Regions from separate parts of the Thalassospira xiamenensis M-5 genome, predicted to be linked through region 3. Evidence: riboswitches for the same ligand, from Rfam matches in the RefSeq annotation. Region 3 holds a riboswitch; each other region holds the start of a gene.
What was found. A riboswitch is a leader RNA that binds a small molecule or an ion and turns the genes downstream of it on or off. The one in region 3 is predicted to bind cobalamin.
Positions count from the first base shown of each region.

Region 1: it holds a riboswitch for cobalamin, as region 3 does, so the genes downstream of both, TH3_RS05600 (CbtB domain-containing protein) here and cobU (bifunctional adenosylcobinamide kinase/adenosylcobinamide-phosphate guanylyltransferase) in region 3, are expected to answer to the same signal.
Region 2: it holds a riboswitch for cobalamin, as region 3 does, so the genes downstream of both, TH3_RS18360 (methylmalonyl-CoA mutase family protein) here and cobU (bifunctional adenosylcobinamide kinase/adenosylcobinamide-phosphate guanylyltransferase) in region 3, are expected to answer to the same signal.
Region 4: it holds a riboswitch for cobalamin, as region 3 does, so the genes downstream of both, TH3_RS03060 (ABC transporter substrate-binding protein) here and cobU (bifunctional adenosylcobinamide kinase/adenosylcobinamide-phosphate guanylyltransferase) in region 3, are expected to answer to the same signal.

Region 1 is NZ_CP004388.1:1,203,488-1,210,964, forward strand. It holds gene TH3_RS05565 (MAPEG family protein) at 88-498, opposite strand; gene TH3_RS05570 (SDR family NAD(P)-dependent oxidoreductase) at 614-1,378, opposite strand; gene TH3_RS05575 (helix-turn-helix domain-containing protein) at 1,472-1,684, opposite strand; gene TH3_RS05580 (DUF2975 domain-containing protein) at 1,684-2,223, opposite strand; gene TH3_RS05585 (hypothetical protein) at 2,508-2,780, opposite strand; gene TH3_RS05590 (hypothetical protein) at 2,896-3,159, opposite strand; gene TH3_RS05595 (ArsR/SmtB family transcription factor) at 3,293-3,757, shown strand; cobalamin riboswitch at 3,878-4,090, shown strand; gene TH3_RS05600 (CbtB domain-containing protein) at 4,123-4,296, shown strand; gene TH3_RS05605 (CbtA family protein) at 4,300-4,983, shown strand; gene TH3_RS05610 (hypothetical protein) at 5,057-5,581, shown strand; gene TH3_RS05615 (DUF1636 family protein) at 5,582-5,953, opposite strand; gene TH3_RS05620 (heavy metal translocating P-type ATPase) at 6,153-7,477, shown strand, end outside.
Region 2 is NZ_CP004388.1:3,947,579-3,955,055, reverse strand. It holds gene scpA (methylmalonyl-CoA mutase) at 1-375, opposite strand, end outside; gene TH3_RS18360 (methylmalonyl-CoA mutase family protein) at 378-2,441, opposite strand; cobalamin riboswitch at 2,534-2,700, opposite strand; gene TH3_RS18350 (response regulator) at 2,967-3,389, shown strand; gene phhA (phenylalanine 4-monooxygenase) at 3,516-4,406, opposite strand; gene TH3_RS18340 (Lrp/AsnC family transcriptional regulator) at 4,549-5,034, shown strand; gene TH3_RS18335 (asparaginase) at 5,162-6,184, shown strand; gene TH3_RS18330 (YnfA family protein) at 6,197-6,517, shown strand; gene TH3_RS18325 (two-component system sensor histidine kinase NtrB) at 6,495-7,477, opposite strand, start outside.
Region 3 is NZ_CP004388.1:4,526,655-4,534,131, reverse strand. It holds gene cobN (cobaltochelatase subunit CobN) at 1-1,932, opposite strand, end outside; gene cobW (cobalamin biosynthesis protein CobW) at 2,023-3,063, opposite strand; gene cobU (bifunctional adenosylcobinamide kinase/adenosylcobinamide-phosphate guanylyltransferase) at 3,096-3,635, opposite strand; cobalamin riboswitch at 3,696-3,919, opposite strand; gene TH3_RS20975 (hypothetical protein) at 4,232-4,807, shown strand; gene TH3_RS20970 (histidine phosphatase family protein) at 4,884-5,495, opposite strand; gene cobS (adenosylcobinamide-GDP ribazoletransferase) at 5,579-6,331, opposite strand; gene cobT (nicotinate-nucleotide--dimethylbenzimidazole phosphoribosyltransferase) at 6,569-7,477, shown strand, end outside.
Region 4 is NZ_CP004388.1:671,417-678,893, reverse strand. It holds gene purD (phosphoribosylamine--glycine ligase) at 1-320, shown strand, start outside; gene TH3_RS03070 (ABC transporter ATP-binding protein) at 345-1,127, opposite strand; gene TH3_RS03065 (FecCD family ABC transporter permease) at 1,124-2,164, opposite strand; gene TH3_RS03060 (ABC transporter substrate-binding protein) at 2,173-3,213, opposite strand; cobalamin riboswitch at 3,425-3,620, opposite strand; gene TH3_RS03055 (AraC family transcriptional regulator) at 3,676-4,593, opposite strand; gene TH3_RS03050 (SDR family oxidoreductase) at 4,762-5,508, shown strand; gene TH3_RS23250 (Atu4866 domain-containing protein) at 5,533-5,880, shown strand; gene TH3_RS22205 (adenylate/guanylate cyclase domain-containing protein) at 5,998-7,359, opposite strand.

The sequences.
Region 1 (7,477 bases), 1.3 Mb from region 3:
GCGTTAAGTCATGACCCTACCCGTTCCGGTTTGGCCGCCTATCTCGTAACGCCCGAAACCCGGCTTGTCGAGAGTTTGCGCCGACAATTACGACCCGAATAATTGCGAGACAAAGACAAGCATCGCAAACAGGCTGACAAAATAGGCAATGGATCGCACGCCATTGATCCCCGGAATGCGCGTGATCCCGGCAACATAGAACCCGGCATGTGCGATACGGGCGAGGGTAAAGACAACTGCGCAAGCCACAGTGACAGTGTTAGAAATGCCGATTACATGCGCGACCAGAACGATAATCGCAAACGGCACCAGATTTTCCAGATGGTTCTGATGGGCGCGCAGGCCACGGGCAGCCAAGCCCTGCCGTTCGGGCAGATTGTCGCGATTGCCCAAAAGGCGTTTGCCGCCGACCTGCTTGCCATAGGACCAATTGTAAACCCACGGGAAAGCAAGGCAGAAAAGGGCGTTGAAAACGAGAAGGGCAAGTTCGATGGTCACGGAAACACCTTTTGGTGATGGTTTATCCAAGCCATACGCAGGAAAAAAGGGTAGGCGATCAAACTTTTGCGCCGCGAGGCGTTCGTGTTTTATCAAGCTGATCGCCCGAAAGTGCTTATTCTTCTGCGGCCTTGCGAAGGGCCGGGAGCCCGACACCGGCCGTTTCAAACCCGCCATCGGCCGCGATCACCTGACCGGTAACGTAGCTCGCCTTGTCGGAGCATAAAAACGCAATCACCTCGGCGATTTCGCGTTCGTTACCGTATCGGCCAAGCGGCATGGCATCAAGATAGGCCGATATGATTTCCGGCGAATGGACCGCCATGGCAAGCTTGGTTTTGACTGGGCCGGGGCAGACGCAGTTGGACCGCACCCCGAAATCGCCAAGCTCGATCGCCTGCTGTTTTGTCAGGTGAATGACGGCGGCCTTCGATGTGCCATAAGCGACCCGAAGAGTAGAGGCCCGAAGCCCGGAAATAGAGCCGATATTGACAATCGCGCCCTTGGTCTGCTTCAGAGCAGGTATTGCCGCCTGTGAGACAAGAAAAACACCATCAAGGTTGGTTTCCATGATCCGGCGCCACGCGCTGAAGTCAGTTTCACCAATTGGCAGGAAATCGGCAACCCCGGCATTATTGACGACCGCATCAATCTGTCCGAACTCGGTCAGGACCTCGTCGATCATCAGATCGACCTGTTCGGGGATTGATACGTCATATTCAAATGCCTTGGCATTTGCGATATCGCGACATGATTTGCGAAGTTCCGCGCTGTCGCGATCAATCATCGCAACCTGCCACCCCAGTTCAATAAAAAGATGGGTTGTGGCAAGTCCGATGCCGCGTGCGGCACCTGTTACGAGGGCAACCTTGTTTTCCATTCACGTCTTCCCTGATAACAGCCGTTAAACAGGCTGCCTTGTTTCTTATGAAGGACGGCCCCGTTTTAACCGGGCCGTCATGATCACAAGAGCTTACAGGTCGTCGGCAACGAATTCCAGAAGATCACCGGGTTGGCAATCAAGTTCCCGGCAAATCGCGGCAAGTGTTTCAAACCGCACACCGCGCACCTTGCCTGATTTCAGAAGCGACAGGTTCTGTTCGCTCACCCCGATCCGGCAGGCAAGGTCCTTGGACTTCATCTTTCGCAGGGCAAGCATCACGTCAAGCCGGACAATGATCGCCATCAGACGAAGCTCCTGTTCTCGTCCTCGATCCGGGTGGCTTCTCCCAATACCCACGCAATCACCAGAAGCAACCCGCCCAGAAACAGGGTGCTGGCCTCGGCATCGCTGAGCCCGATAGACAGCATCCTTTCGCCTTCGGGACGGGTTATGGTTGCCAGTACGGATGTCAGTGCGCCTGAAAGCGGCTTGATCAGGGTTTGCGCCATAAGGGCCACGGAAAATGCTTTCAGATGGGCAATCGGGGCAGGCTGGAAAATATGGTTTTCGGCAAAGGACAGGAACATCTTGCGCAATCGCCAAAGCCCATAGGCCATAACAAGTGTCGGCAGCATCATCGATGCCATCACGGCATATTTCTGCCATCCGGAAAGGGCGCGCAATTCTTCAAGGCTGATGGTCATCTGGCTGGCGCTGGTATCAATCCAGCCATCGACATGCCATATCAGCGGCACGAGACAGATTTCGAAAACAACGCCGATAAGGCACACCCAGCCAAGAATGCGGCTGACGGTGCGGACATTTTTCAGGGTGTCGGACATGACGGGGCTCCATCCGGAAACAATCGGGGGATATTTTAATGACGAATCAAATTCATTAATTAATGTAAAACATGAATTTTTTATCGAAATGAGTCAATCCGGATTTTTATCCGTAGTCGCGCTTTGATCGTCAGGCGGGCGATGCCCGGCCAAAATTCAGACAAAAAAAATGCAGCCGGGGCGGTTGAAACACCCGGCTGCAGAAGGAATGGCGGGGAGGGGAGGAAAACCCGCCAGGGAAGAGAGGGAGACGAAAAAGTCTGGCTGCTTCCAGCGCGGCGTCGTTAATGCCGTTTGGAAGAGATCATCGCGTCCCACGCACCTTGCAAACGTTGTTTGGCTTCACGAAAACGCTGCAGGGATTCTTGCGGGATATCACCGCTATGATCCTTGATCTCGCTCCAGGCGGCATCCATGTCATCCCACGCCTGAACAACCTCGCTTGGCAATTGTTCAAGCCCGGCTTCGGATTCCTTGCAATGGGCTGTAAGGCCGAATTCCCAATCCTTGAATTCCTGATGGAGCTTGGCGTGCTCCGGAAGGGGACGGGCTGTCATGGGAGCCTCCTTTTGCTTTTCCAGACAATTTCAATCTGGCGCGTAATCATGTCATCGATTTGCAATGAAAAGGCGATTTTGGGGCATTCTCTATAAAGGGCATAAAACCGGCAATTTACCTGCCAATCATATCGTTCCATGCTTTTTCAAGATTTGCGGTCGCCTTGTGGAACTGCTCTGCGGTGGCGTTGCTTGCGGCATCGCCTTCGGCCTTAAGCTTTTCCCACGCCTCATTCATCTCGTTATAGGGGCCGGTTACCTCTTTGGGCAGATTTCCGACCTGCATGTCGTTTTTCGCGCAGTAACCGGCAACATTCCGTTCCCAGCTGTCGTGGGACTGGCGCAGATTAAAAATGTCGAGTGCTGTTTGCTCTTGCATCGGTGTGTCTCCTTGTTCTGGTGGGCACTTTCGATGATGTGTCATACCTGTAACGTTCCCTGCGTGGCGGAGTTCCATGCACGCAAACATCAAGTCCCCTTGCCAAGCGATGCAGGGCGTGGAAAATAGGGGCATGTTACAAAGCAAAGCAAAATCACGTAAAGTCGAAGTCACACCGGCCCGCCCGGTCGTGGTCAGCGCCAATAATGATGGTGACGGTTGTCAGGAATGCGATACCGCCGCACGTCTTGGCCTTTCCACCGAACAGGGGGAAGCCGTAACGCGTGATGCGTCGCGCGCCACCGGTCATAACCTGTCGCTGCCCGATATCGAGGCAGCAGCGAAAATCTTTGCGCTTTTGGGGGATGCCGGGCGGTTGCAGCTTGTTTTGCGCTGCATGGAAAAACCGCAAACCGTTGGCGAACTGGCCGAGGCATCGGGCATGTCGCAGTCGCTTACCAGCCATCATCTGCGTCAGTTGCGCGATCAGCGCATTCTGGCCTCCGAGCGCAACGGGCGTCATATCTTCTATCAGATTGATGACGAACATATTTCCTGTGTTGTTCGAGATGTCTTTGCCCACGTCACACACGACTAAGCCACCCCCGCACTGATCTTTGCGGGCATTCCAGTCGCAGATCGACAATCGGGCGAATATGTTCGGCAAATGATCACCCGGCCTGCGTGGTTTTCACATTGCACTTGCGCAAAATTACCGTCATAAACGAATGGCTTGGTTTTTCCCGCTCTGCTCGGGGTTGGGAAACGAAGAGGGAATTTGGAAAGCCGTCTGTTTGACGGTCAAAGCCAAAGCCGCCCCCGCGACTGTATGCGACGAGTGCCCGCCATCATACCACTTGCGAAAGCAGGGAAGGTCGGCGACGCATGAAGACCCGCAAGCCAGGAGACCTGCCAGGCATGGACCCGAACCGACTGTCGGGTGTGACAGCAAAGGAGATTTCTATGACCACGCAGACCGCGGCATTTGCCGTTTCGAAAAAATCCGTTCTTCTGCCGATCCTTGCCTGTGCCGTTTTCGGCATGGCGATTGTCTTTGTGACCGGCCACGTTCAGGCGGACCTGCTTCATGACGCGGCACACGATGTGCGCCACGCGACCGGCTTTCCCTGCCACTAAGTCATGTTCACACGCATAGTAACCAGCGCGTTGTTCGCTGGTGCTGCAGCGGGGCTTATTGCGGCCCTGCTACAGCTGTATTTTGTGCAGCCCGTTTTGCTGCATGCGGAGCTGTATGAAACCGGTGCCCTTGTGCATTTCGGCGGTGACGCGGTTAGCGCGCATCAGGATGTCGGCGGGATTGATCCGCTGCGTGACGGGCTAAGCATCCTGTTCACCATGCTGGTCTATACCGGCTATGCACTGATCCTGATCGCGGCCATGGCCTTTGCCGAAAATCGTGGTCATGTGGTGACGGCGCGCAATGGCATCATCTGGGGCATTGCAGGGTTTGTCATCGTGCATTTCGCACCGGGCTTCACCTTGGCGCCAGAGGTGCCCGGTGTTGCTGCGGCCGATGTCTATGAACGGCAAATCTGGTGGTTTGCGACGGTGGCAACCGCGGCACTTGCGGTTTGGCTGATCGCCTTTGGCCGGAACTGGCTGGCGTGGGGGGCGGCGGTTATTCTGCTTCTGGCGCCCCATGTTATCGGTGCACCGGAACCCGATCAGTTCAGCGGTCCCGTGCCGACCGAACTCGGGGCGCTGTTTGCTGCGCGTGCCTTTGGCATCGGGGCTGTGGCCTGGGTGTTGACCGGGCTGTTTGCCGGGCATTTCTGGCGGCGTGAAGCCGACCGGGAAGCGTAAAACGCAATCACATTGATCAGGCGCGGTATATTCCGCGCCTGTTTTCTTTCATTGATTTGTCTGGATAAATGAAATGCCACGTTCACTTGCTCTTTTCGGGATCGGGCTTGTTTTTGGCGGCGGGATTGGCTTTCTGGTGGCGGCGGGCAATGGCATCATCCTTGATGGTCATGACCATTCCGATCCGCGCGCGCATGGGGAAAGTGCCCATGGTGATACGCATGACACGATGAATGTCAACGGTGCTCATGCCAGCCATGATGCCGTCATTTCACTGCCCGATGCCGTTGATGCGCCAAGGCTTGATGTTGCCATTGCGCCCGATCCGGTCAGTGGCTGGAACCTGCATCTCTTGGTGCAGAATTTCCGTTTTGCCCCCGAACATGCCAGCAGTCCCCATATCCCGGGCGAGGGGCATGCTCATGTCTATGTTAACGGCACCAAGATCGCCCGCCTGTATGGCCCGTGGCTTCATATCGCAGACCTTCCAGCGGGCGATAATGAGGTTATCGTGACCCTTACGGCCAATGACCATAGCCAGCTTGCCGTTGGCGATAAGCCACTGCGTCAGGTCATGACTGTTTCGGTTGCGCCATAATCACAGGGCCGGGATACGGGCCTTAAGGCAAAATCGAAGACGTCCGCAGCCGCGTGCGTCTTCGATCCATCCATCCGGGGCGTTCAGATATTCCCGGCAGGTGGCAATGATATCGTCAATATCACGATGTGCCGATAATCCGGCAAAAAGATAACTTGCCCGCCCGGTTCCCTGAAGTGCAACCGATGTCGGGTCGCTGCATGATCCCATGCAGTCAACCTGCGTGATTTCAAACGTTTCGGGCAATTCCGCCTGATCAAGTGCCGTGCCTAACTGCCGCACAAAACCATCCGCATCGACAAAATCCATCTTTGGGTCCGGATCAGCATCAGGTGCTGGTTGGCAGGTTTTGCAAATGACAATACGAGGCATGCGGCGGTTGGCCTTGGTTCTTAAATCGGGTGGTCACTATGGTCGCAGTGCCGGCGTAATTCATCAACTTTTTCGGGGCGTCTGGCATTGTGTGTGATAATATTCAAATCATGGTTTGAATGTTCTTGACTCGCTAACATATGAATTGTTATTTGAATATAATGCATGAATATAAATTTGAATGTTGGCGAGGTCCAGAATGTCCGTCATCGTAAAATGGGATCAGTTCCCGGCCATTGGAAATTGTGAAAGCTGCAAGTCATCGCTGATTGCGTCGCTCAACGTTGCTGTGCCCGGGCAAAGCTTTGTTGCCGCCGCCGATGGCTTGCACGCGCAATCCGAACTGAGTGTCGAGGACCAGGGCACTGTTGATGATGTGCTGGCCCGTCATCGTGACGGCATTTCGCATCACCAGTGGGCCGTATCGGGCATGGATTGCGGGTCCTGTGTGGCGAAAATCGAAACCGCGCTTACCAAACGTGATGGCGTGCAATGTGTAGATGTGTCGATGATGCGTGAAACGGTGACGCTGGGCCTTCGCAATGATAGTGCCGAAACGCGTTCCGATATCAGCACCATGCTGACCAAATTGGGTTATCCGGCAAAGGAAAAGGTAATTCCGGGGGCGGGGAAATCATCCGAAGCCGCTTGCTGCGCTGGCGGTTCCTGTGGTTCTGCCAATCCGGCTGCGACGGATAATGCCGCGTCGCAAGATACCGATGCCAATGACAAATCCCTGCTGCGCAAACTGGCCCCCTGGCCGGAAGCCGGGGACGAAATTGCATGGGCAGCGATCTGGCTGGTTCTAGGCGGATTGGTCGGCTGGCTGGTTCCGGCCACCGATGCTTATGCCATGTCCATTGCCTCGATCATCGCGGCATTGCCGGTGATGAGAACAGCGTTCCGTCTGGCGGCAAGCGGCGCATTCTTTTCCATCGAACTATTGATGAGTGTCGCGGTTCTTGGCGCGGTTGCAATCGGCGAAAGTCTTGAAGCCGGTATGGTCGTCCTGCTGTTTGCGATTGGCGAAAGCCTTGAAGGCATTGCCGCGGGGCGGGCGCGCAGCGGGGTTAAATCGCTGATGAAACTGGCCCCGGAGACCGCGCGGCGGGTTTCACCATCTGGTGGCGGCTTTGATACGGTTGCACCCTCGGCGCTTACGCTTGACGACATCGTTGAAGTCCGCCCCGGCGAACGCATCCCGGCGGATGGTATCCTGACTGTCGGCTCGGCTGAAATCGATAACAGCCACCTGACCGGGGAATCCGTTCCGGTTACCTCCGAACCGGGGGGCGAGGTTTTTGCCGGTGCCATTGTTACCGACCGACCGGTGCACCTGCGTGTGGCCCGGGTGGCCGGGCAAACCATGCTGGATCGCGTGATCGAGCTGGTCGAACAAAGCGAAAAGCACAAGGCACCGGTCGAGCGTTTCGTTGCCAAATTCGCTCGTATCTATACGCCAATCATCATGGCGCTTGCGGCCCTTACGGTCGTTGTTCCACCGGTTCTGTTCGGGCAAGGCTG
Region 2 (7,477 bases), 580 kb from region 3:
ACCGGTTACCCGCGGGTGGTCGCTGTCATAGCCGCGATGGGTGGCAAGGTCGAAGGCAATCGACAGGCCCTTTTGGCCGGCGGCGAGGTTTCGGCGATAAAATGCGTTGGATTCTTCGGCGGTCGAAAAACCGGCATATTGCCGGATCGTCCAGGGTTGCTGGACATACATGGTCGGATAGGGACCGCGCAGGAAGGGCGGCATGCCCGGCATGGTGTTGAGATGATCAAGTCCCACCAGATCATCCGCGCCAAACACCGCTTTGACATCGATGCCTTCGGGCGTGGTCCAGGGCGCTGTATTGACCGGGCTGGTCGGGCCGGAAGTAGCACGATCAAACAGCGGCAGATTGGAAAAGTCCGGAATCCGGGTCATGGTTATTTTACCCCCAGATGTGAAAGGGCCGTCTCGCAGATCGCAAGAACATCCGCCCCGATAAAAATGAAATCATCAATACCCGCCGCCTCGTAATCGGCCCTCGCATCGCCGGGATGCCCGGCAAGGTAAATGCGGGTCGCCCCGGCCTGTTTAAGGGCCTTGGCGGCATCGGCGGCCATTTCGGCATATTGCGGGTCCGATCCGCAAATGACTGCGATCCTGGCACCACTTTCAACAAATGCCTTGGCGGCATCGCTGGCATCGGCAAAGCCGTTATTGGTAATCGCCTCGATCCCGCCAGCTTCGAAGAAGTTTCGGGCAAACATGGCGCGCGCGGTATGTTTGGCAACCGGGCCCAGATTGGCCAGAAAGATTTGCGGAAATTTGCCGGTTGATGCCTTGTGGCCATCCGCACGATCCCGCAGGGTTTCGAAACTTTCCGAAAGACGATGGGTTGGCAGCGGATCGATATGTGTGCCCGCGGCCTTGCCATAAAGGGCTTCATACATCTGTGCGATGGTTGCACCGGATTTGGCCGCCGTGATCAGATCCTCAAGGCTGATGCCGATTGCATCCTTAAACCCGGTCTGGCGGGCTTTGGCTTCCTTGCGAATTGTCGTCAGGTCTGGCGCATCGCAGGTGACTTTGGCCTCTGTGATGTTGGGGAATTCCGACACGCCGGTCAGCGGATCGCGCCGGGTGGCAGCGCGGCTTTCGCGGGCCTGCCAGATTTCCGAAATCTCCTTTTGCAGGGACCCGTCGGCAAGGGCCTTGATAATGCCGCCCTTGGCTTCAAGTGACTGGAACCGGCCCCAGGTATTGGATGCCAGTTCGCGGGTCAGGTTTTCGATGAACCATGAACCGCCCGCCGGGTCGATCACACGATGAACGTTGCTTTCTTCCTGAAGGATCAGTTGGGTGTTGCGCGCAATGCGGCGCGCAAAGCCATCAGACAGGCCGATCAGATGATCATAGGGCAGGCAGATAACGCTATCGGCACCGCCCAGACCGGCGCTCAGGCTGGTGACGGTGGTGCGCAGCATATTGACCCACGGATCAACCTTCGACAGCGACATTTCGGCCGATACCGCATTGATCGTGATAGTGGCATCATCGACACCCGATGCCGAAAGAACCCGGCTCCACATCAGGCGAAGCGCACGAAGCTTGGCAATCCCGGCAAAGAAATCGGTGCCAACCGCCACATTGAACGCAATCGCGCCTGCCGCCTGATCAATCACCATACCGGTATCGGTCAGCGCGCGAAGGTAGGTCACACCACCTGCCAGCAGGCAGGCGAGTTCCTGCCCATCGGTTGCACCGGCATTGTAAAACGGCGCGCCATTTACCGTGATGGCGGTGGCATGCGGGAAACGGTCGATCAGATCAGCGGCAATATCGGTGGCCTGTTTGATCGCATCATCGACTGAAACCGGAAGGCACCCTGTTGCGGCCAAGGTGCCAATCGGATCGATGTTGAAGGCCGGTGCGGCGTCGCTTGCAAAATCGTCATCCGCGTCGGCGCTGTTTTGCCCATCCTTTTCAAGGCGCGCGGCCAAAAGGGCGGCGGCCGGGATTGCGGCGGCACCGGCATCAAGTGCAACGGTCGCAAGGTTGGTATAGACATCGTCAAGTGTGGCATCGAGATCGGCAAGGCAGTGAATGGCAATGCCGTCAATGCCAGCATCGCCCGATGTGATATCCGCGCCCGTGCGTGCGGCGGCATCCAGACGTAGCAGGACCGACGTTGCGCCGTTTTCCAGATCATCGAGAATCGCGGCATTGACCGATTTGGGATCGGGATGGGCATGAAGCTGGCGGATGTCCCAGCCGCTGGCGGCGTCCTTGGCATCGACCGCGGCACACAGGACCTGATGGATCAGGCGGGTTGCGTCGTCCTGATCGTCGTTGGTGTAAAGCGGCTGCATCGCGAAACCGTCAAGCATCCTTGTGACCAGTTTCTTGTCAAAGGATGCGCCTTTCAGGCCGGATTCCGCCAGTTGACGCCAGCTTGCATAATCGGCGGCTGGAAACTCTGAGGCCAGCTTTAACGGGTCTGTCATGCTCTCTCCCGGTCGCGGTCGGATCTTTCGGATCTGGGCCGATATCTATTTTACAACGGATTCCCTCCGCCCGGTACACCCCGCCCGGTCCGGCAGAAACAAGAGCCATCTTTCGGTATCTGGCTTATGCGCCGCCAAAAACGGCGCATTTACAGTTGCGAGGGCAGCTTCGGCCTTGATCGCGGACATGCGCCGGACCGCACCGAATTCCCGAAAGAATGTTTCATATCGCATCTGCGACATGGCGGTGTTTATAGCACCCGCCCATAATTACGTAAATAGGCATGGAAATACCTATTTAGGTCAATGTCGCGGTCATCCATCAGCATTCCGTAACGTTATCCTTCTGAAAAATGGTTGTTTTCTGCCAAGGACGAGATTGATGAACGGATATTAATGGCGTGCCGCTGCCATTATACTTTGGCCGGATTGTGATGGTTTCTGGGAAAAATTGCGGGGTTTAACCAATTTGACATTTTCGTCTGCCAGATTGGCGCTGTCCCAAATCTCGGAGTATTGCCATCCATGAATGCGCTTAGCGCCGTGCCGCCCCGACCAATGAATGACGGTCTGGTGGTGTTTGCCGACGACAGCCCCAGCGCCAAGGCGGCTCTTGAAACCGTTTTGCGCCGTGCCGGCTATGACGTGGCAGGGTTTGATTGTGCCGACGATCTGATCGACCAGCTGGACGGTCTTTATCCGCGGGCGATCATTCTGGATCTTGAAATGCCCGGGATGAGCGGGTTTGAAGCCTTTTGCGAGATTCGCCGCCGCTATCCGAACGCGGTTGAAGTGCCGGTTCTGTTCTTCTCGGCCCATTATGATGCCGATACGCGGGCCCAGGCCGATGCCCTTGGCGCGGCGGACTTTATCAGCAAGGACGCCAGCCCGATGGTGGTGATCGAGCAGCTTAACCGGGCGCTTGATAAATCCATGAGCCATTGCTGAGCTGTTTTTGGTAATCGCCTGCATTTTTCATTTTCAGTGAATAATCAAAAAGTCGGGTCTTTTGGCAAAAAATGCCGTTGGACCCGATTTTTCGTATTCCTCATATCATACTATTTAAATGCCATCTCAGGCGTGGCGAAGCTGCGCCGGATCACCTGATGGCATGGTGATCGTGTGGTTTTCGTCCCCGTGGACATGATAAAGCTGATCACCGGCAAGTGTGACCGACGGATCAATGGTCGGACGTTGGGCAAGGCGGTCATAGAGTGCCGCAAAATCGGCATCCATCGCATCGAAAAGCTGCTGATAGTCGGTCAGCACGAAATAGGTTTTCTGGAAATCGTCAATCGCATAGTCGGTTGCCATCACCCGTTCGAGGTCAAACGCCACCCGGTTGGGGGTTGGATCGGTGACGGAATAGATGGTTTCCGTTTGCGATGACAGCATGCCCGCCCCATAGGCGCGCAATCCATGGTCGGTCATGATCAGGCCGAACTCGACCATGTACCAGTACATCCGGGCGAGTTTCTTGAGCCCGCCTTTGGCAATGGCTTCGGGGCCCTTGGCACCATAGGCCGCCAGATAATCGGCAAAGACCGGGGCATAAAGCATCGGCACATGACCAAAGAAGTCATGGAAGATGTCGGGTTCGACGAGATAGTCGATCTCCTCCGGCTTGCGCAGCCAGACGGTCACCGGAAAACGCCGGTTGGCGAGATGATCGAAAAACACATCATCGGGCACCAGCCCCGGCACCGCGACAAGGTGCCAGCCAGTGGCGGCATGGAGCTTCTCACTGACCCGGCCGAAATGCGGAATGCCATCGGCGGCATCAAGTTTTTCAAGATTGCGGATATAGTCCGGGGCGGCATAGCCCGGCAGGATCGCCTTCTGACGGGCATAAAGTTTGCGCCAAAGGTCATGTTCGGCCTCAGAATAGGATGCCCAGTCCTGGGCCACGGTGTAGTCATCATTGATGTGGCTGTAATCGCCGCGCAGATTTTTGTTCTGGTCCATAGCGGTCCTCGTTTGCTCCCTGATGAGACTTTCTGCATGGACTATTTTACATCAATTCAAATGTCATTTTCGCGCGATATAGGGATCAAAATGCGTTATGGTTGATCAAATATGACCGTATAAACCATTTTGAGGGCGAAAAATGACCGATGTGCTGTTAAGCCCGACCGACATCAAAATCCTGCAAATCCTTCAGCGCGACGCATCGATCAGCAATGTGCAGCTGGCCGAAAAGGTCGGCATGTCGCCTTCACCCTGCCTGCGCCGGGTCAAGCAGCTTGAGGCATCGGGCATCATTCGCCAGACGGTGGCGTTGCTGGACCGCAGGAAGGCCGGGCTTGGCGTGCTGGCAACCATTCAGGTCCGCCTGCAACGCCACACCGAAGAAGGGGCGGAGGATTTTGCCAAGGCGATGAACGACCTGCCGCAGATCATGTCCTGCTGGGCGATGACCGGGCGGCAGGATTTCCTTCTGGTGGCGTTGGCGCGCGATATTGAAAGCTTTGGGGATTTCGTGACGCACAAGCTGCTCTCGATGCCCAATGTGCGTGATGTGCAGTCAAGCCTTGTGCTCAAGGAATACAAAAACCAGACGGCCATCCCGGTTGGTCATCTGGCGGGCGGGTGATCGTTTTGATCGCGCTGCACTGCGTCACGGGTGATGCTTGCTTTTGGTTGGTGATTTCGGGCATAGGTTTGATCCTGTTCTGAATGCGCCAGGTCTTTGAATGTGCCCAGTCATGGAGAGCCCCAAGATGTCTGCCAATTCTGCCAACCAGATTGCTGCCAATCCGATCCTTGTCGAAGCCACCCGTGGCGAAATGGTCGAAAGTTTCCATCGCGGGCGGTATGTCGTGATGAAGGCCGATGGCACGGTGGTTGCCGAGGGCGGGGATATCGACGCGCTGATGTATCCGCGATCCGCGATCAAGCCGTTGCTGGCGATCCCGCTGGTTGAAAGCGGGGCGGCGGATGCGTTCGGGCTTGAGGATAAGCATATTGCACTGGCCTGTTCGTCGCATAATGGCGAGGAAGAACATGCCCGGACGGTGGCGGCGTGGCTTGAGAAAATCGGGTTGTCGGTCGATACGCTGGAATGCGCGCCGCATTATTCGTTAAGCCTGAATGCGGCGATCAAGCAGGCGTCTGATCATGTGAAGCTTTCAAAGGCGCATAACAATTGTTCGGGCAAGCATTCGGGGTTCCTGACGACCGCGCAGTATCTGGGCGATGATCCGCAAGGGTATATCGAGGAAGCCCATCCGGTTCAGCAGCGCCTGATCCGGGTTCTGGAGGAAATGGGCGATTGCGATCTGTCGTCCACGCCACGTGGCATTGATGGATGCGGCATTCCGGTGATCGGGATGCGGTTGCGTGACCTTGGCCTTGCGATGGCGCGGATGGCCGATCCGAGCGGATTGGCACCGAAACGTATTGAGGCGATCAAACGTATTCGCAAGGGATGTGCGCAAGCCCCGTTCATGGTGGCGGGCACCGGGCGTTTTTGCACCGGGATCATGGAAGTGTGCGGCGAGGATGCGCTGGTCAAGGTTGGGGCGGAAGGCGTTTATTGCGCAGCATTCCCCAAACAGGGTCTTGGCGTTGCGCTTAAGATCGATGATGGCACCCAGCGCGGGGCCGAGGTCGCAATGGGCGCGATCCTGCGCCAGCATGGCGTGATTGATGATGCCCGCGCCGAAACACTTAAAAATTATCTGACGCCGGTTCTGACCAACTGGGCGGGCAAATATGCCGGGGATCTGCGACCCGCATTCTGATTTGGGGGAAAGATGCACAGCATTGCGGCCTATGCCGGTGCAGCAATTGCCGAAATCGCCGGATGCTTTGCGTTCTGGGCGTGGCTGCGGCTTGGCAAATCCGCATTCTGGATCGTGCCGGGCATTTTATCGCTGATTGTGTTTGCCTGGGCGTTGACCAGGGTTGAAAGCGATTTTGCCGGGCGGGCCTATGCGGCCTATGGCGGGGTTTACATCGCGGCGTCGTTGGGCTGGTTATGGCTGATTGAGGGTAAAATGCCCGATAGATGGGACATGACCGGGGTTGCGGTCTGTCTGGTCGGGGCGGGGATCATTTTGTTCGCACCGCGTTAACCGGTTTTTTGACCGTATCGGCTTTGCCTGTTCGATCCTCGGCCGGGAGCAGGACATGGAAGGTTGTGCCCTTGCCCATTTCGGTTTCAAACCAGATGCGCCCGCCATGCTTGACCTGCACGATGTCGTGGGTGATGGCAAGGCCCTGACCGGTGCCCTTGCCGACTTCCTTGGTGGTGAAGAACGGGTTGAAGATTTTGGATCGGTTTTCCTTGGCGATGCCCGTGCCGTTATCGGAAATACTGATCAGGACACTGTCATCGAGGAAGGTGGTTTTGATCCTGATCTCGCCTTCTTCGGGCGTGCGTCCGGCGGCGTCAATCGCCTGGGCGGCATTCACGAGCAGGTTGAGGAAGACCTGATTGATTTCGTTGATGTGGCACGGGATATGCGGCAGTTCCGGTTCGTAATTTTCGACGAGCTGCGCGTAATGTTTCCATTCGTTACGCGAAATCACGGTGACGTTTGACAGGACGCGATTGATATCGGTCGCGGTTTTTTCCGCCCCGCCCGGATGGGAAAATTCCTTCATCGACAGCACAATGCGGGCCACCTGATTGATGCCGTCAAGGGATTGCTGGGTGGCGTGCGGGATTTCATCAAGCAGGAATTCCAGATCGGCATCGCGCATTTTGCGGGCAAAATTATTGAAGGTGTTTTCAGGCAACCGGTCGCGATTCTGCCACAGCGTTTGCAAGGCCAGCCCCAGAATGCGCGACAGCGCCCCATAGCCGTCATTGAGGAATTTCAGGTTGTCGCGGATATACTGGCTGGGCGTATTGATTTCATGGGCAATGCCCCCGGCAAGATGACCGATGGCTTCGAGTTTCAAGGCTTCGCGCAATTCACCTTCGAGCTTTTGATGCGATTCTTCGGCCTGTTTGCGGCGCGTGATATCGCGGAAAATGTAAAGGTAGCTCATTTCGCCGGTGAAATTGGCGGGGCTTACGGTGATTTCCA
Region 3 (7,477 bases):
TGCTGCGTCGTAATATTCATCAACCAGCGCCTCAAGATCCTTAAGCGGTCCGTAACTTTCCGCCCGCGTCAAAGGCGGGGTCAGATGATCAAGGATCACCGCCTGCGCACGGCGCTTGGCCTGTGTGCCTTCCCCCGGATCATTGACAATAAAGGGATAGAAATGCGGTGTCGGGCCAAACACGGCTTCGGGGAAGCATTCTTCCGACAGCGCTAATGACTTGCCCGGCAGCCATTCCATATTGCCGTGTTTGCCGAAATGAATGACTGCCTGCGCCCCGAAATGATGGCGCAGCCAGATATAAAACGCGAAATAGTTATGCGGCGGCACCAGATCGGGCGAATGATAGCTTTCAAGCGGATCGATATTGTATCCGCGTGCCGGTTGCAGCCCAACCACAACATTGCCCATCGGCAGGATCGAAAGGGCAATCGCCGACCGATCCGGCAGATAAAACGGATCACTTTCCGGCTCTCCCCAGGCATCCGTTACCTGCTGACGGATGCGTGCGGGCAGGACGGCAAATGCCGCGCGATAATCGGCAACCGGGATCGTCACACGAACGGTGCGATCCGCCAGCGACTTGAAATCATTCGTCGGTCCGGCCTTGACCGCCGCGATCAGGGCATCGCCATTTTCCGGCAGCTCATTAATCCTGTACCCGGCATCCTTCATCGCCCGAAGGGTTTCAATCATCCCGGCCGGTGTATCAAGCCCCACACCATTGCCAAGGCGCGCATCCTTGTTGGGATAATTGGCCATGATCATCGCAACTTTGCGCACCGGGGCATCCGTCTTGCGCAATTTGACCCAATTGGCCGCCAGTTCGGCAACAAACGCCACCCGATCGCGCACCGGGATATATTTGACCAGATCAATCTGGGTCAGGGCATCCTTGCCCGCCGATCCCTTGAACGACACGGCGCGCGATAAAATACGGCCATCCACTTCGGGAAGTGCGACATTCATCGCAATATCCCGCGCGGCAAGGCCGTTCACCCCATCCCGCCACGATGCTTCACCACCGCCAGATAGCACCACCTGGAAAACCGGTGCATCGACAACATCAAACGGCCCGTCTTTTCGTTCCACACCCGGAACGGAAAGAGAGAAGCCGGTGGTGTTCAGGATCAAATCCGCACGTGTTGACCCCAGCCATTCTTCAACCAAGGCCGCCGCAACCGGGTCTTTGAGGCTGGCAACAAAAACAGGCAATGGATTGAGGCTATTACCCAACAACTCCTCAACCAGCGCATCAATTACATCCAGATTACCAGCCTGAATTAATGCACGGTAGAAGATGATTGGGACAACAGGATGATTTTGTTTCCAATTCTGTTCAATTTCTTCGAGATTTGCGGTGATTTTCCCCGGCCAATAAAGGCCTGCCTTGACCAAGGGTGCCGCCGGCTTCCAGTCCCAACTGACAGACGGGTTCAACTTTTCATATATAAGACGCAATAAATGTTCAGCATTTCCCGGACCACCTTCGATCAGGTATCGCCAGATTTGCTGATACGTTGCACCCTTTACCGTCGATAACGACAACAGTTCCGCATCGGGTTGATCGTCACCTGGCAACAGTACCAACGGCACGTCGTTGCGACGGGCCAGTTCGACCAGCTGTTCGATCCCGTATTCCCAATATCCCCGACCGCCCAGAATGCGCACGATGATGAATTTGGCATCGGCCAGAACATCGTCGACATAAAGATCGACCGACATGTTGTGGCCCAACTGCAAAAGGCTTGCCAATCGCAGCGATGGTGTCACATCACCAAATGCCGAAGTCAATCGCGCCTGCGCCCCCGCCAGACAGGCAAGCTCGGACTCTGCCGCCGACAGGATAACGACATCGCCCGGGCTTTGCCCCAAATCGACGGCTTCGCTTCCATCGGTAACAAGCCCAGGCTGGGCGGCAAGCAGATGCATCGGAAATGTCCGTTTCTTTTATCGTGTGCTGGTTCAAGATCATCCGCCCGCACAACGTTGTCGACCGGATGATCTTACAATTTCAAAACGTCACGATGCCTTGATTGCCGCTTCGATGGCACCGCGATCCAAGCCATGCAGGCCGATAACCACCAGTTCCGACCGGCGCGTTTCGGTTTCGGCCCACGGCCGGTCGAAATAACGCTGGAACCTCTCACCAACGCCCTGAACAACCTGGCGCATCGGCTTGCCGGGAATATCGAGAAACCCCTTGATCCGCAGGACATCGAACTGACGCACGACATCAATCAGGCGTTTTTCAAGTAAGGCCGCATCGTCAACCGCGTCAAGTGACACGACAAAGCTTTCAAAATCGTCGTGGTCATGTTCGTGACCATCGTCATGATGTGAGGGGCGGCTATCAAGATCGTCTTCGGCCGCCGCTCCAAGTCCCAGCAAAACAGCATTTTCGACCTTCGAATGCGCGGTCGCGATGATCTTGACCGATGGGCGTTTCAGCTCGGCCCGGATATCTGCCTCGACCTTGGCAACTTCGGCAGCGCTCAGCAAATCGGTTTTGTTCAGAACCACCATATCGGCGCAATGAAGCTGCTCTTCAAACAGTTCCTCAAGCGGGCTTTCATGATCAAGATTATCATCCGCCTCGCGTTGGGCCTGAACCGCATGATGATCATGGGCAAACAGCCCGTCGCGCAATGCCGCCCCGTCCAGAACAGCCACCACACCATCTACCGTGACCCGTGAACGGATTTCCGGCCAGTTGAACGCCTTGACCAACGGTTTTGGCAGTGCCAACCCTGATGTTTCGATAACGATATGATCAGGCGGCGTGTCGCGATCAATCAGGCCCTTGATGGTCGGCAGGAAATCATCGGCCACCGTGCAACAGATGCAACCGTTTGCAAGTTCGACAACGTCGTCCTCGGCACATCCCGAAATGCCACAACCATTTATCACTTCGCGGTCCACGCCCAGATCACCAAATTCGTTGATGATCAGCGCAATCCGCTTACCCCCGGCATTTTCCAGCATATTGCGGATCATCGTGGTTTTGCCTGCACCAAGAAAACCGGTGATCACTGTTGCCGGAATTTTTCCAAGCTGTGCCATATTCAATTACCCTTAAATCTATGAATTCTGATCTATTTAACCGACATCGGAATGCCCGCAACCACAAGCGTCACCTGATTGGCAAGCTCGGCAATCCGTTGATGCAATCGTCCGGCATGATCACGAAAGCTGCGCGCCATGGCATTTTCCGGCACAATCCCGAAACCAACCTCGTTCGAAACCAGAAGAACTGGGATATCCAGCCCCGGCAAAAGGTCGCAAAGCCGGTCAAACTCGGCCCCGATATCACGATCTTCCAGCATCAGATTGGTCAGCCAAAGCGTCAGGCAATCGACCAGCACCGGTTTGCTGCCGTCATGATTGCAGGCAGACAGGACAGCGCAAAGATCAAGCGGTTCCTCAATCGTTTGCCATATCTCGCCGCGCGATGATTTGTGAAGTTCGATGCGATTTGCCATTTCCTCGTCCCATGCCCGGCCGGTCGCGATATAAATACCGCCGCCTGCATGGTTGATCCGGTTTTCGGCAAACCGGCTTTTGCCCGATCTGGCACCGCCAAGGATCAGATGGATCCCGGCAAGCTGGCTGTTATCAGCCATATTCTGGGTCATGCCCGTTTTCCTTCGCTTTGACCTCCCACCGAGGCCGGATTGCGTTACCCCATATCCTTACGAACAGGGATACCGATGGCTGGTTTTCTGGCTGCGGGCATGAAAGCAATCCGCCTTCCCGGCATGTTGTCTGCAAATCAACATTACCGGTGGCTTGTGACATCACATCACCCGGATCACCCAACCCGTTACAGTTGCGGGGGCAGCACCGGCATCACACCGGTTTCCCATCACCAAACGGCAGCGCCGAACCTAGCAGCTTTACCCCCACGACCAAAGCCCAAACTCCGACCTAGCCATAAGGTCAGTATTTGTAAGAATTGACTGCTTGTCGGCGGTTATTCTTTAGGAGAACATAATTTTGTCACGTTGGATCAGAGCCGACAAAAGCCGCCCGCGTGACCGCCGGACATTACAAAACAAACAAAGTCCGGATGCCGAAACCGCAAAGGGTTTCGGAAAAACTTCTTGGGGTTAATTGGAAATTTGCTGATCAAATGGCAATTCATGAACAAATTCAACGAATTCGGAATCTGAAATCAACAACCTGGCAAACCGTATCACGCGAAGACATGTGGCGCGGGCTGCTGGATAGATTGAACTATAATGATCAATCCTTTCCCGAATTCCTGCAACATCATGCTGTAAATGGTGAAATATCATTGGCGCGTCGTGATGTTCGAAACATTTATGCCAACCGTCCGACCTGTGGTGTTGTCGCGACCATCATCTGGTCGCATGCGCGTGGCATCCGCGTAAATGCGCTTTCGCTTCTGGTTCGTGACCTGACGAAACTCGTGGAATTGTTCGAAAATGACGATTTCGACGAAGATCAAATGTCACTGCTTCTGGGCCAGCCTGGGATATCCATCCCGACCGCCAGCAAAATGCTTTCAGCCTGTGGCAAGAAATACAAAGGCAAACCCGCCGCCATCATCGACGACACGATCATTCAGGTTATCGAAGCACCGGAATTTGCATCCGATTTTAAGGAAATCAACGAGCTTCGCGGCAAATCGCGCAGCCGACCTATTCCCTACTACGAAGCCTATCTCGACGATGTCGCGTCAATCTGTGGCAGATACGATGTCTCTGCCGATATGGTAGATCGCTTTTTGTCGGAGTATGCGCTTGTCGATGCGCAGGAAACCGATCAACGGAAATCCGCCTGAAAACTGATACCCTGTGTGGCATGTCATTCAAGCCCCACAGGGTATCGGCAGATGGGTACTGCCCAGCCCCCTTTAATCAGTAACGCAGATTAACACCGGTCACCCGCCAGCCCGGCTGATCGACGCCGGTTATATGTTCGATCCGTGTCACGCCAAGCGTATCGATATGAAATGATAAAGCTGCCTCAAGCGACAGACCAAGCGCATTGGCAAGGGCCGCCCGCACCGTCCCGCCGTGAATAACGGCCACAATATCGCGCCCGGCCCAATATCTTGTCAGCCGGTCAAATATTGGCCCAACCCGTTCGACAACGTCGCTGAAACTTTCACCATTCGGAGGATGCTGGCGCGCGAAATCGGCCCAGAAACGGGTGGTTTCCCCTTTGGGCAGATCATTCCAGTGTTTCTTTTCCCATGCGCCAAAATGCTGTTCCGCAAAGCCGGTTTCACGCGTAGGCAGGATGTTTTCATCCATCAGCTCAAGAAGTTTAAGCGCGGTATCAAGCGTGCGCGAAAGGTGGCTCGTAATCCAGACCGCGTCGTTTGGCAAATGGCGCGACAGGGCACGCAATGCCTTTTCATCGGTAAGATCAACCGGCATGTCGCTTCGGCCATAGACAAGCCGTTCCGGGTTGAGAACCGGCGCATGGCGAACAAGCCACCAACGGGTTGTCACTGCTTTGTTCATTCTTCCCCCAAGGAAAAATGCGGTCGAAAAATACGATCCGGGTTTGGGCGCCGTTTTAAACGGTTCTTTTCATGATCTTATCATCAGGCAATCTGAAGTATCGCGATAAATGCAATACCGACAAGCAGCTCGGAGATGATTTGAGTCATGCCCAGCACATCGCCAGTATGGCCACCAATCTGATGCCGGGCGATCCATCCGACAACCGATGCCCCGACCATCATGGCAATCAGACACATGAACGCGGTCACCGCACCCGCAACAATCACCACCAGAACCAAGGCGATGGCAATACCCGCGCTCACCACTTTGATGTCGGGTCGCCCGGCACTTTTGCCAAGACCATCTTCACGCGCCGGATCAAACACATAGGTCACGATCGGCATCGCCGCGCGCGATAGTGTCGCCATCACAATCAGGATGGCGGCCATGCTGCCACTTTCACCCGCAGCATCCAGAAGGGCGATGCGCATCGCAAGGCATAAAACAAGCGCAACAACCCCATAAGTCCCGATCCGGCTATCGCGCATGATGTCAAGCTTGCGTTGACGGTCCAATCCACCGCCAAACCCGTCGGCACAATCGGCAATGCCATCCTCATGCATCGCCCCAGTCAACGCGATCAGGGTAAAAGTCGCGACAATGGCCGTAATCACGACATTGCCGGTCAGAATCTCGATGACGTAGGCCGGAATGATCGCAATCCCGGCCATGAACAACCCAACCAGCGGCCAGCACCAAACTGATCGTGCCATCGCATGCGCGCTGAAGTCACATGGAATGAAAACCGGTATCCGGCTTAGCAGGGCAAGAGCACGCCAAAAATCAGCAAGCATCCCCTTGGGGGGGGCGTCAGGCTCAGGCTCTGATTCAGATCCGGTTTCTGGCTGTTTGGCATCAACTTGATCATCATCAAGGTTTTTCAAATTCATTCCGGTTTGATTATGATCATTGTTCACGGGTGTGTTCCGATATTCGAACTGGCATTTTGCACGCAATCAGACTAATCATGGGCGCGACAGAAGCCAAGCAGAAGACGCTTTGCATCCTTGTCCGCCAGCCGGAGATTTTCCATGTTCGATCCCAAGCATCCCCCCCAAAGTCTTGATGAAATCCGCACCCTGATGGCCCAATTGCCCGGTGTCGATGCAGAGGCACAGGCAGCCGTAAGTACGCGCGAGCCACAATTGACCAAGCCCGCAGGCGCGCTCGGCAGGATGGAAGATATCAGCCTTTGGCTGGCCGGGTGGCAAGGAAATTCACGACCGAACATGACACGCCCGCGTGTCACGGTCTTTGCCGGAAGCCACGGCGTCTGTGCACAGGGCGTGTCGGCATTCCCGGCCGAGGTCAACCAGCAGATGGTTGAAAACTTCATCAATGGCGGTGCGGCAATCAACCAGATCTGCAAAACGGTTGACGCGGAACTGCGCGTGATGGAAGTCGCCCTTGAAATCCCGACCAACGATTTCTCGCAAGAACCCGCCATGGATGACGAAGGCTGCGCCGAAGCAATGGCCTTTGGCATGAGCGCCATCGAAAAGGGGATTGACCTTTTTGTGCCCGGTGAAATGGGGATCGGCAATACCACCTCGGCCGCCGCCATTGCCTATGCCCTGTTTGGCGGTGAAGCCGCCGACTGGACCGGACGCGGCACCGGCATCGACGATGAAACGCTTAAACGCAAAACACGCGTGGTCGGGGATGCCATCATCCTGCACAAAAATCAGTTCCATGATGCATTCGACGTTCTGCGCTGTGTCGGCGGACGCGAAATTGCCGCGATGGCCGGTGCCATTCTGGCCGCGCGTTACCAACGGGTACCGGTTCTTCTTGATGGATATGTTTCCTGTGCAGCTGCGGCAATCCTTGGCACTATTCGCAGCGATGCCCTTGACCATTGTCTGATCGGGCATGTTTCGGCCGAACCGGGCCATAAACGACTGATCGAAAAGCTTGGAAAACAGGCGCTTCTCGATTTT
Region 4 (7,477 bases), 720 kb from region 3:
CCGAATGGCATGACGAAACCGCCATGGTCGTTGTCATGGCCGCCAAGGGGTATCCGGGCAGCTACGACAAAGGCACCGAGATCAGAAACGTGGCCGATGCCGATGCGATGGACAAGGTCAAGGTCCTGCATGCGGGCACGAAAATGGATGGTGACAAACTGACCGCGACGGGGGGGCGTGTTCTTGGCGTTACCGCACGTGGCACGTCGGTGACCGAGGCGCAGAAACGCGCCTATGAAGCGGTTGATGCCATTGACTGGCCGGGTGGTTTTTGCCGTCGTGATATCGGCTGGCGCGCGATTGCCCGCGAACAGAAGTAAGCCTTTGAATTGGAAAAGACCGGGTCATGCAGCCCGGTCTTTTTTCATGCCTGCGTGATAGCGCACCGCGCATTGCCCGTTAGGGCCATGTTCGATGGTGGCATCCACACCGAACACATCGCGCAGATTTTGGGTCGTCAGAATATCGGCAGGACTGCCGATCCCCACCAGTTCCCCGTCACGCATCATGGCAATCCGGTCGCAATACATCGCGGCATGGTTCAGATCGTGCAAGGCCGCCACCACGGTCACCGGTAATTCACGCACCAGTTCCAGCAATCCAAGCTGATGACGGATATCCAGATGGTTTGTCGGTTCATCCAGCAGAAGGAATTTTGGTTCCTGCGCCAGCGCACGCGCGATATGGACCCGCTGCTTTTCACCGCCCGAAAGCGTATGCCAGAACCGGTCGGCCAGATGGGTCATATCAACATCGCCGAGCGCACGTTCCACAATCGCATCATCGCGTTCCGACCAAGGCGACAGCATGCTGAGATAAGGTGTGCGTCCAAGTGCCACCGCCTCGCGCGCGGTCAGGCGGTCCGTGGTGTCGGCCTGCTGTTCGACAAAGCCGATCTGCCGGGCCAGTTTGCGACGGCCATGCTTTTTCATGTCCTGCCCTGCCAGCATCGCACGCCCCTGATCAGGTGGACGAATACCGGCCAAAACCGACATCAAACTGGTTTTTCCCGACCCATTTGGCCCGATCAGGCCCAGAAACTCGCCCGGTTCAACCCGGATCGAGACATTTTTGATGATCTTGCGAAAACCGGCAGACCAGACGATATCGCGCAGTTCCAGGGTCATCGCAAAATCCTTCCGTGACACAGGATCAGGGCAAAGGCCGGGGCCCCGACAAGGGCGGTAATCACCCCGATTGGCAAAACCTGCCCCGGAACGATCACGCGTGAAATCACATCGGCACAGACCAGAAACAGTGCGCCAATCAATGCCGATAGCGGTAATAGCAGCCCATGGCGCGTTCCGACAAAAAAGCGCGCCGCATGCGGGATCACCAAACCGACAAAACCGATGGAACCAACGATACTGACCATTACCGCCGTCATCATCGCGGCTGCGGCAATCAGGATCGCATAAACCCGCCTGACCGGCACACCAAGCGATGCGGCGGATTCACGACCAAACGTAAAGGCATCAAGTGCGCGTGCATGCCAAAGACACACGACAAGCCCGACAAGAGCCACGGGTAAAGCCAGCCACACATCGGGCCAGCGCACGCCGCTAAGATTGCCCAGAAGCCAGAACATGATGCCGCGCGCCTGCTCGGCACTGGCCGATTTGGTGACGATAAAGGATGTCAGGGCATTGAACATCTGCGATCCGGCAATCCCGGCCAGAATGATCGCACCCGTACCGCGCCCGGCCTGTAACGCCAGAAGGGTCACAAAGGCGAATGCCGCCACTGCGCCGATAAATGCACCAAGTGACAGCGAAAGCATCCCGGCCCCAAGACCTAGGATCACGATGCTGACCGCACCGGTCGATGCCCCGGCCGAAATGCCGAGCAGATAGGGATCGGCAAGACTGTTGCGCAAAAGCGCCTGCAGGACCGCACCGGAAACGGCCAAGGCCGCCCCGCAACTTGCGGCAACGATGGCGCGGCTCAGCCGATAGTTCCAGATTATACCGGCATCAATCGCATCCACCGGATACCCGGCATCCCACAAATGATTGGCAATCGTATTGATCACCGTGCCCACCGGGATCGCTGTTTCGCCCACCGATGCGGCAACCGCCAGAACCGCTGCCAGCAACATCAGCGCGGCAAATGCCACGCTGATGCGTTTGATGAAAACAGGGCTGGAAATGATATTCCCGATCATTGGCCCGATCACTGGGTTGCCTCGAACGCCTCGATTGCCTTGGCCAGCGTTTCAATGCCGTCGATTGTCCGCATGGTCGGGTTCATCGACTGGGCATCCATGACGACGATATTTCCGCTTTTGACCGCATTCATCTGACGGGTTACCGGATCGGATTTCAGGAACTGCATTTTAAGTTCCCAGTCATCGGCCGGAAAACGACGACGATCCATTTTGCCAATCACAATGATATCGGGATTGGTCCGTACGATGGTTTCCCACCCGGCTGTGGGCCATTCATCATCACTGTCGATGACATTCTCCACACCAAGGATCGACATGACATAGGCCGGTGCGCCTTTCTGCCCGGCAACAAACGGATCAACATCGATTTCAGCACTGGAGAACCAGAACAGTGCCGAAATTCCCTTGCCATTCACGGCGGCGACTTTTTCGCGCGCAGCCTGTTCGCGGGCTTTGAAATCGGCAATCAGATCTGCGCCGCGTTCCTCGACATCGAAGATTTTCGAAAGGTCGGCTATCCCCTGATAGATCTGATCCATCGAAAAGGCATCAATCCGCGTTCCGTCACCGCCCGTGGTGTTGTCCTTACCGACGCAATCGGCTGGTGCGGTATAGACCGGGATTGAAAGTTCGGCAAACTGGTCAATCGTTCCGACCTTGCCATTCGGGCCGATATGCCATTGGAACTGGGTTGCGACCATATCGGGTTTCTGGCCGACCACACTTTCAAAGCTGGGATCGTTGTCGGCCAGACGCGGAATGGTGGCGTTGACGTCGCGAAACTGTTCCTGCACCGGGCCAAGCCATACGGCCGTTCCGACCACCCTGTCGGCCAGTCCCAGAAGATAAAGCAGTTCAGTGCTGCTTTGGCCAAGCGATACGACACGGTTCGGAGCCTGATCAAAGGTCAGGGTTCGACCACAATTTTCCAGTGTGAGCGGATATTCCGTGGCAGATGCGTATTGCGCGAAAGAAGCCAGTCCTGCAGCAAACACCCCGACTGCAAGAACCTTTTTGTTCAGTTCAATCACTTTGCGTCCTTTCATGGATATGCTGATCGGGAATTTCATTTCCCGACCGGACATACCAAACCAATAAATGTTATGTTATAACATAACATCAAAGCTACTATGGTCAAGGGACTGGCTAAAGTGCTGAAAAATGGCGGGAAATGCCGGAATCCAAGGGCGGTCCAATGGCTTTCAGCCCGCCCGGAACGGTGACATATACCGACATCCTCCGGGGCACCCCGCCCGGTCCGTCGTATTTATGTCAGCAGGTCTCCTGGCTCGCGGGTCGTTGTGTTTTCCTGCCTTCCCGGGAAATATCCCAGTGGCTTTCAGAAGGAAACACTCACCGCCTACAGTTGCGGGGGCAGCTTCGGTTAACCGTCTTCACGGACGGCTTCGAATTCCCTTTATCCTTATCGGATACTGACATCTATCGGTGTCACATAGTCACGAAGGCCGGTCAAGCCAATTGCGAATAAATCGCAATGATTACAATTTTCAATAGGCGTTCGCCGCCGCCGTGCCATCGCCGCCCAGCCGCCCAAGGATCGCCGAGACATCGCGCATCGGTGGCGCGCCAAACATGCGGGCATATTCACGGCTGAATTGTGATGCGCTTTCATATCCGACTTCATAGGCCGCTGTTGCCGCATCCTTCATTTCGGTCAGCATCATCTGGCGCGCCATCGTCAGGCGAAGGCGTTTCTGATACTGAAGCGGGCTCATGGAGGTTACCTGCTTGAAATGATGATGGAAGGAAGACGGGCTCATATTCGCCTGTGCCGCCAGATCATCGACCCGAAGCGGTGCGGCAAAATCGTCCTTCATAAGGCGGATGATCTTGGAAATGCGCTGCATGTTGCTGCCGCCCATGCCGATTTGCGCAATCCTGGCACCCTGAAGGCCGCGCAGAAGGCGATAATGCACCTCGCGCAGAAGCATCGGCGCCATCACCGAAATATCGTCTTTCTCATCACACAGGCGCAACAGGCGCATCACAGCATCCAGCAAGGTATCGCTGGCGTTATCGACATGAAGCCCGCAATCGCTTTCGGATGCCGAGCCGACCTGAAGATCAATCTGGGTGACAAGATCGCCCAACATCTGACCATCAAGTTCAATCGACAAACTGCGATACGGAAGTGCTGCACTGGCATTTGTCACACAGCCGACAATCGGCAGGTCGACCGACGCCACCAGATACTTTCCGGGCGCGTAACTGAAAACCGCCTCGCCCAGAGTGACCTCTTTGGCACCTGACGCGATAATGCAAAGGCATGGCTTGTAGATTGTCGGAACTTTCATCGACGGCCCGGTCGCACGATACAGATGCACCGCCTTTACCGGCGTCTCGGCAACACCTTCGCCTTCGCAGTATCTGTCAATCAGTTCAGACATCTCTTCAAACACAGGCATCGCCAAACTCCTTTATTTCCCTAATATGAACTATAGCAACCAGAACCATCCTGAAAAGCGGTTTTCACCCTGCCTGGAGAATCAGGCAATTGATCAAGAGTTCTGTGTATTCATCAGGCCACCATTTGCAATCACAGTAAGCGCCATGATCCAGACAAGGAGGATGTCATGTCGCTTATGTCCAACAATGTTGAAAACAAGGTTGTCGTCATTACCGGTGCCAGCAGCGGAATTGGCGAGGCCACGGCAAAACTTCTGGCCGAAAACGGTGCAAAGGTCGTTCTTGCGGCCCGACGCACGGCAAAGCTTCATTCCATCGTCGCCGAAATCGAGGCCGAAGGCGGCACCGCCACATGTCGCGCGGTTGATGTCACCGATGCCGACGACGTCGAAGCACTGATCTATTTCGCCAAAAACACCTATGGCCGCGTTGATGTGATCTTCAACAATGCCGGTGTCATGCCCCTGTCGCCGCTTGCCGAACTGAAAATTGACGAGTGGAACAAGATGATCGACGTCAATATTCGCGGCGTCCTGAATGGCATTGCCGCCGGCCTGCCATTGTTCAAGGAACAGGGTAGCGGCCACATCATCAATACCGCATCCATTGGCGCACATCTGGTATCCCCGACTGCAGCCGTTTACTGCGCCACGAAATATGCCGTCTGGGCGATTTCCGATGGCCTGCGTCAGGAAAGCCGCGATATCCGCGTCACCACCATTTCGCCGGGCGTTACCGAAACAGAACTTGGCAACGACATTACCGATGACAATGCCAAAGGGTTTCTCGGTGAACTGCGCAAAACCGCACTCAGCCCGATTTCCATTGCATGGTCGGTGCTTTACGCAATCGCCCAGCCCGAAAGCGTCGATGTCAACGAGATCATCGTGCGCCCGACCGCATCGGCATATTGACCCGTAACGCCCAAGGAGGCACGCATGGCACGTCATATGTTTGCGTCTTCTATCGCCAGTCTTCTGATGCTGTTTTCCAGCACCGCCACCGCACAGGAGGAAACCGTCATGTCCGGAACCACATCGAACGACCCGCATCCCTATGTTGGCATGTGGGTCACGGCTGATGGCAATATCCGTCAGGAATTGCTGGCCAACGGACGTTATGACGAGGCGCGCGGCAATCGCCCGTCTGCCTATCAGGGACGTTATGAAATTTCCGGCAATCATATCGATTACTGGGATGATACCGGCTTTACCGCCGACGGATATTTCGAAGACGGTGTTCTGTATCACGCAGGAATGGTGATGTATCGCCAGCCCATACAATAGCATTCAGGCTTTAAAACCCCGCTGCACCGGTTAACCCCGGCGCAGAACCCGCAAGGAACGGTATCGAATGGATGCCGTTCCTTTTTTCATTTTCATGCGCGAAAACTTTGCCAATAATCAGGTCGCTGTAACGGGCACATTGCCAGTCACGACATTCCGTTCATCAGCCGTGGCAAAGGTAAACAGATCAATCGGTTCGGAAAGTCCGCGAACATCCATCTGCCCGATCTTGCGAAAATCTTCTGCGGTCAGATACTGTGCCGTCGTTGCAGAAATCAGAACGTCGGTTCCCAGTTCCTTGTTCATCACTTCCAATCGGGCCGCCATATTTACCGTATCGCCATGCACGGTATAGTTCTGACGCCCACCCCCACCGACACTGCCGGCAATCACCGTCCCGGTGCATATCCCGATACGCGTACGCACATGAATCCCGGCGAAATCCCGACTTTGCACAAGATCGGAAATCTCGCGTGCGGCCCGCACGGCACATCTGGCATGGTCGGCATCCTCGACCGGAACATTGAAAGTCGCCAGTACCGCATCGCCCTGAAACTGGGTAATCACACCATGATGACGGGTAATGATCTGTGACACTGCATCGAAATAGGTATTGAGAACCTCGACAATACCTTTTGGACCGATGGTTTCGGTCAGCTTGGTGAAATCGGCCAGATCGGCAAACAGGATGGTTGCCTCACGCTCGACCGGGGCCAGCGATCCGCGTTTGGAAATCAGCACTTCGGCAATGGCGGGCGGCACATATTGTCCGAAAATATCGGAAATGGCACTACGTTCCTGTTCCGCCTTGATCTGGCGGCGCACCGTATGGCGCGCACGCCACATGACCAGACCAATCAGAATGGCAACAACAACCAGCGAGAGGGCTTCCTGTGCGCGGCTCCAGGCACCGATAAAATCGGGGCTGAAGAAATAGGTCATAAAAGTCTGGGTATCGGGAGATGTGCCGATATCCTGCCAGTCATAGGTCTTATCCATATCGCGGATGGCATAAAGAAACGCACCAAGCCACCCGGCCGCCCCGCACATACCGGCCCATAAAACAAGGCCGGGCGAAAAACTGAACGCCGCAACACCAACAACGATAAAATAGAATGGGAAGATCGGCGTGCGGAAAATCACCGCCTGGGGCAGATCGACATTGTCAAATACCGGTTGGGTCGCAATCAGAAGCGACAGGAACCCGATATCAAGTGCAATGAACAGATACTTGATCCAGTTCCGGTCATAGGATGATCCGATAATCCGGTAATGGATGATGCCAAACCCGGCAAAGACACCAAGCGCAATCAGATATTCAATGGCACGTAACGGGTCACCCGACCGCGACGCCACAAGCCAGACCCCCATCAGGATCAGCGCGACCAGACGCCCCTTGATCGCCAGTCGCAGACCGTTCTGTTCCGCCTGATGGAAAATGGCTGTCTGCCCGGGCTTTCCCATAACGGTTTGCTGCATGAACATGCCTTTCTGCGATGGCGACCTCGCCATTTCAATGATTGCAAGTTTATTTAGGCAGACATCTGGCATACCGCCATGCGAAAAATGCAGATATTACGATCTTGAATTCGCCATG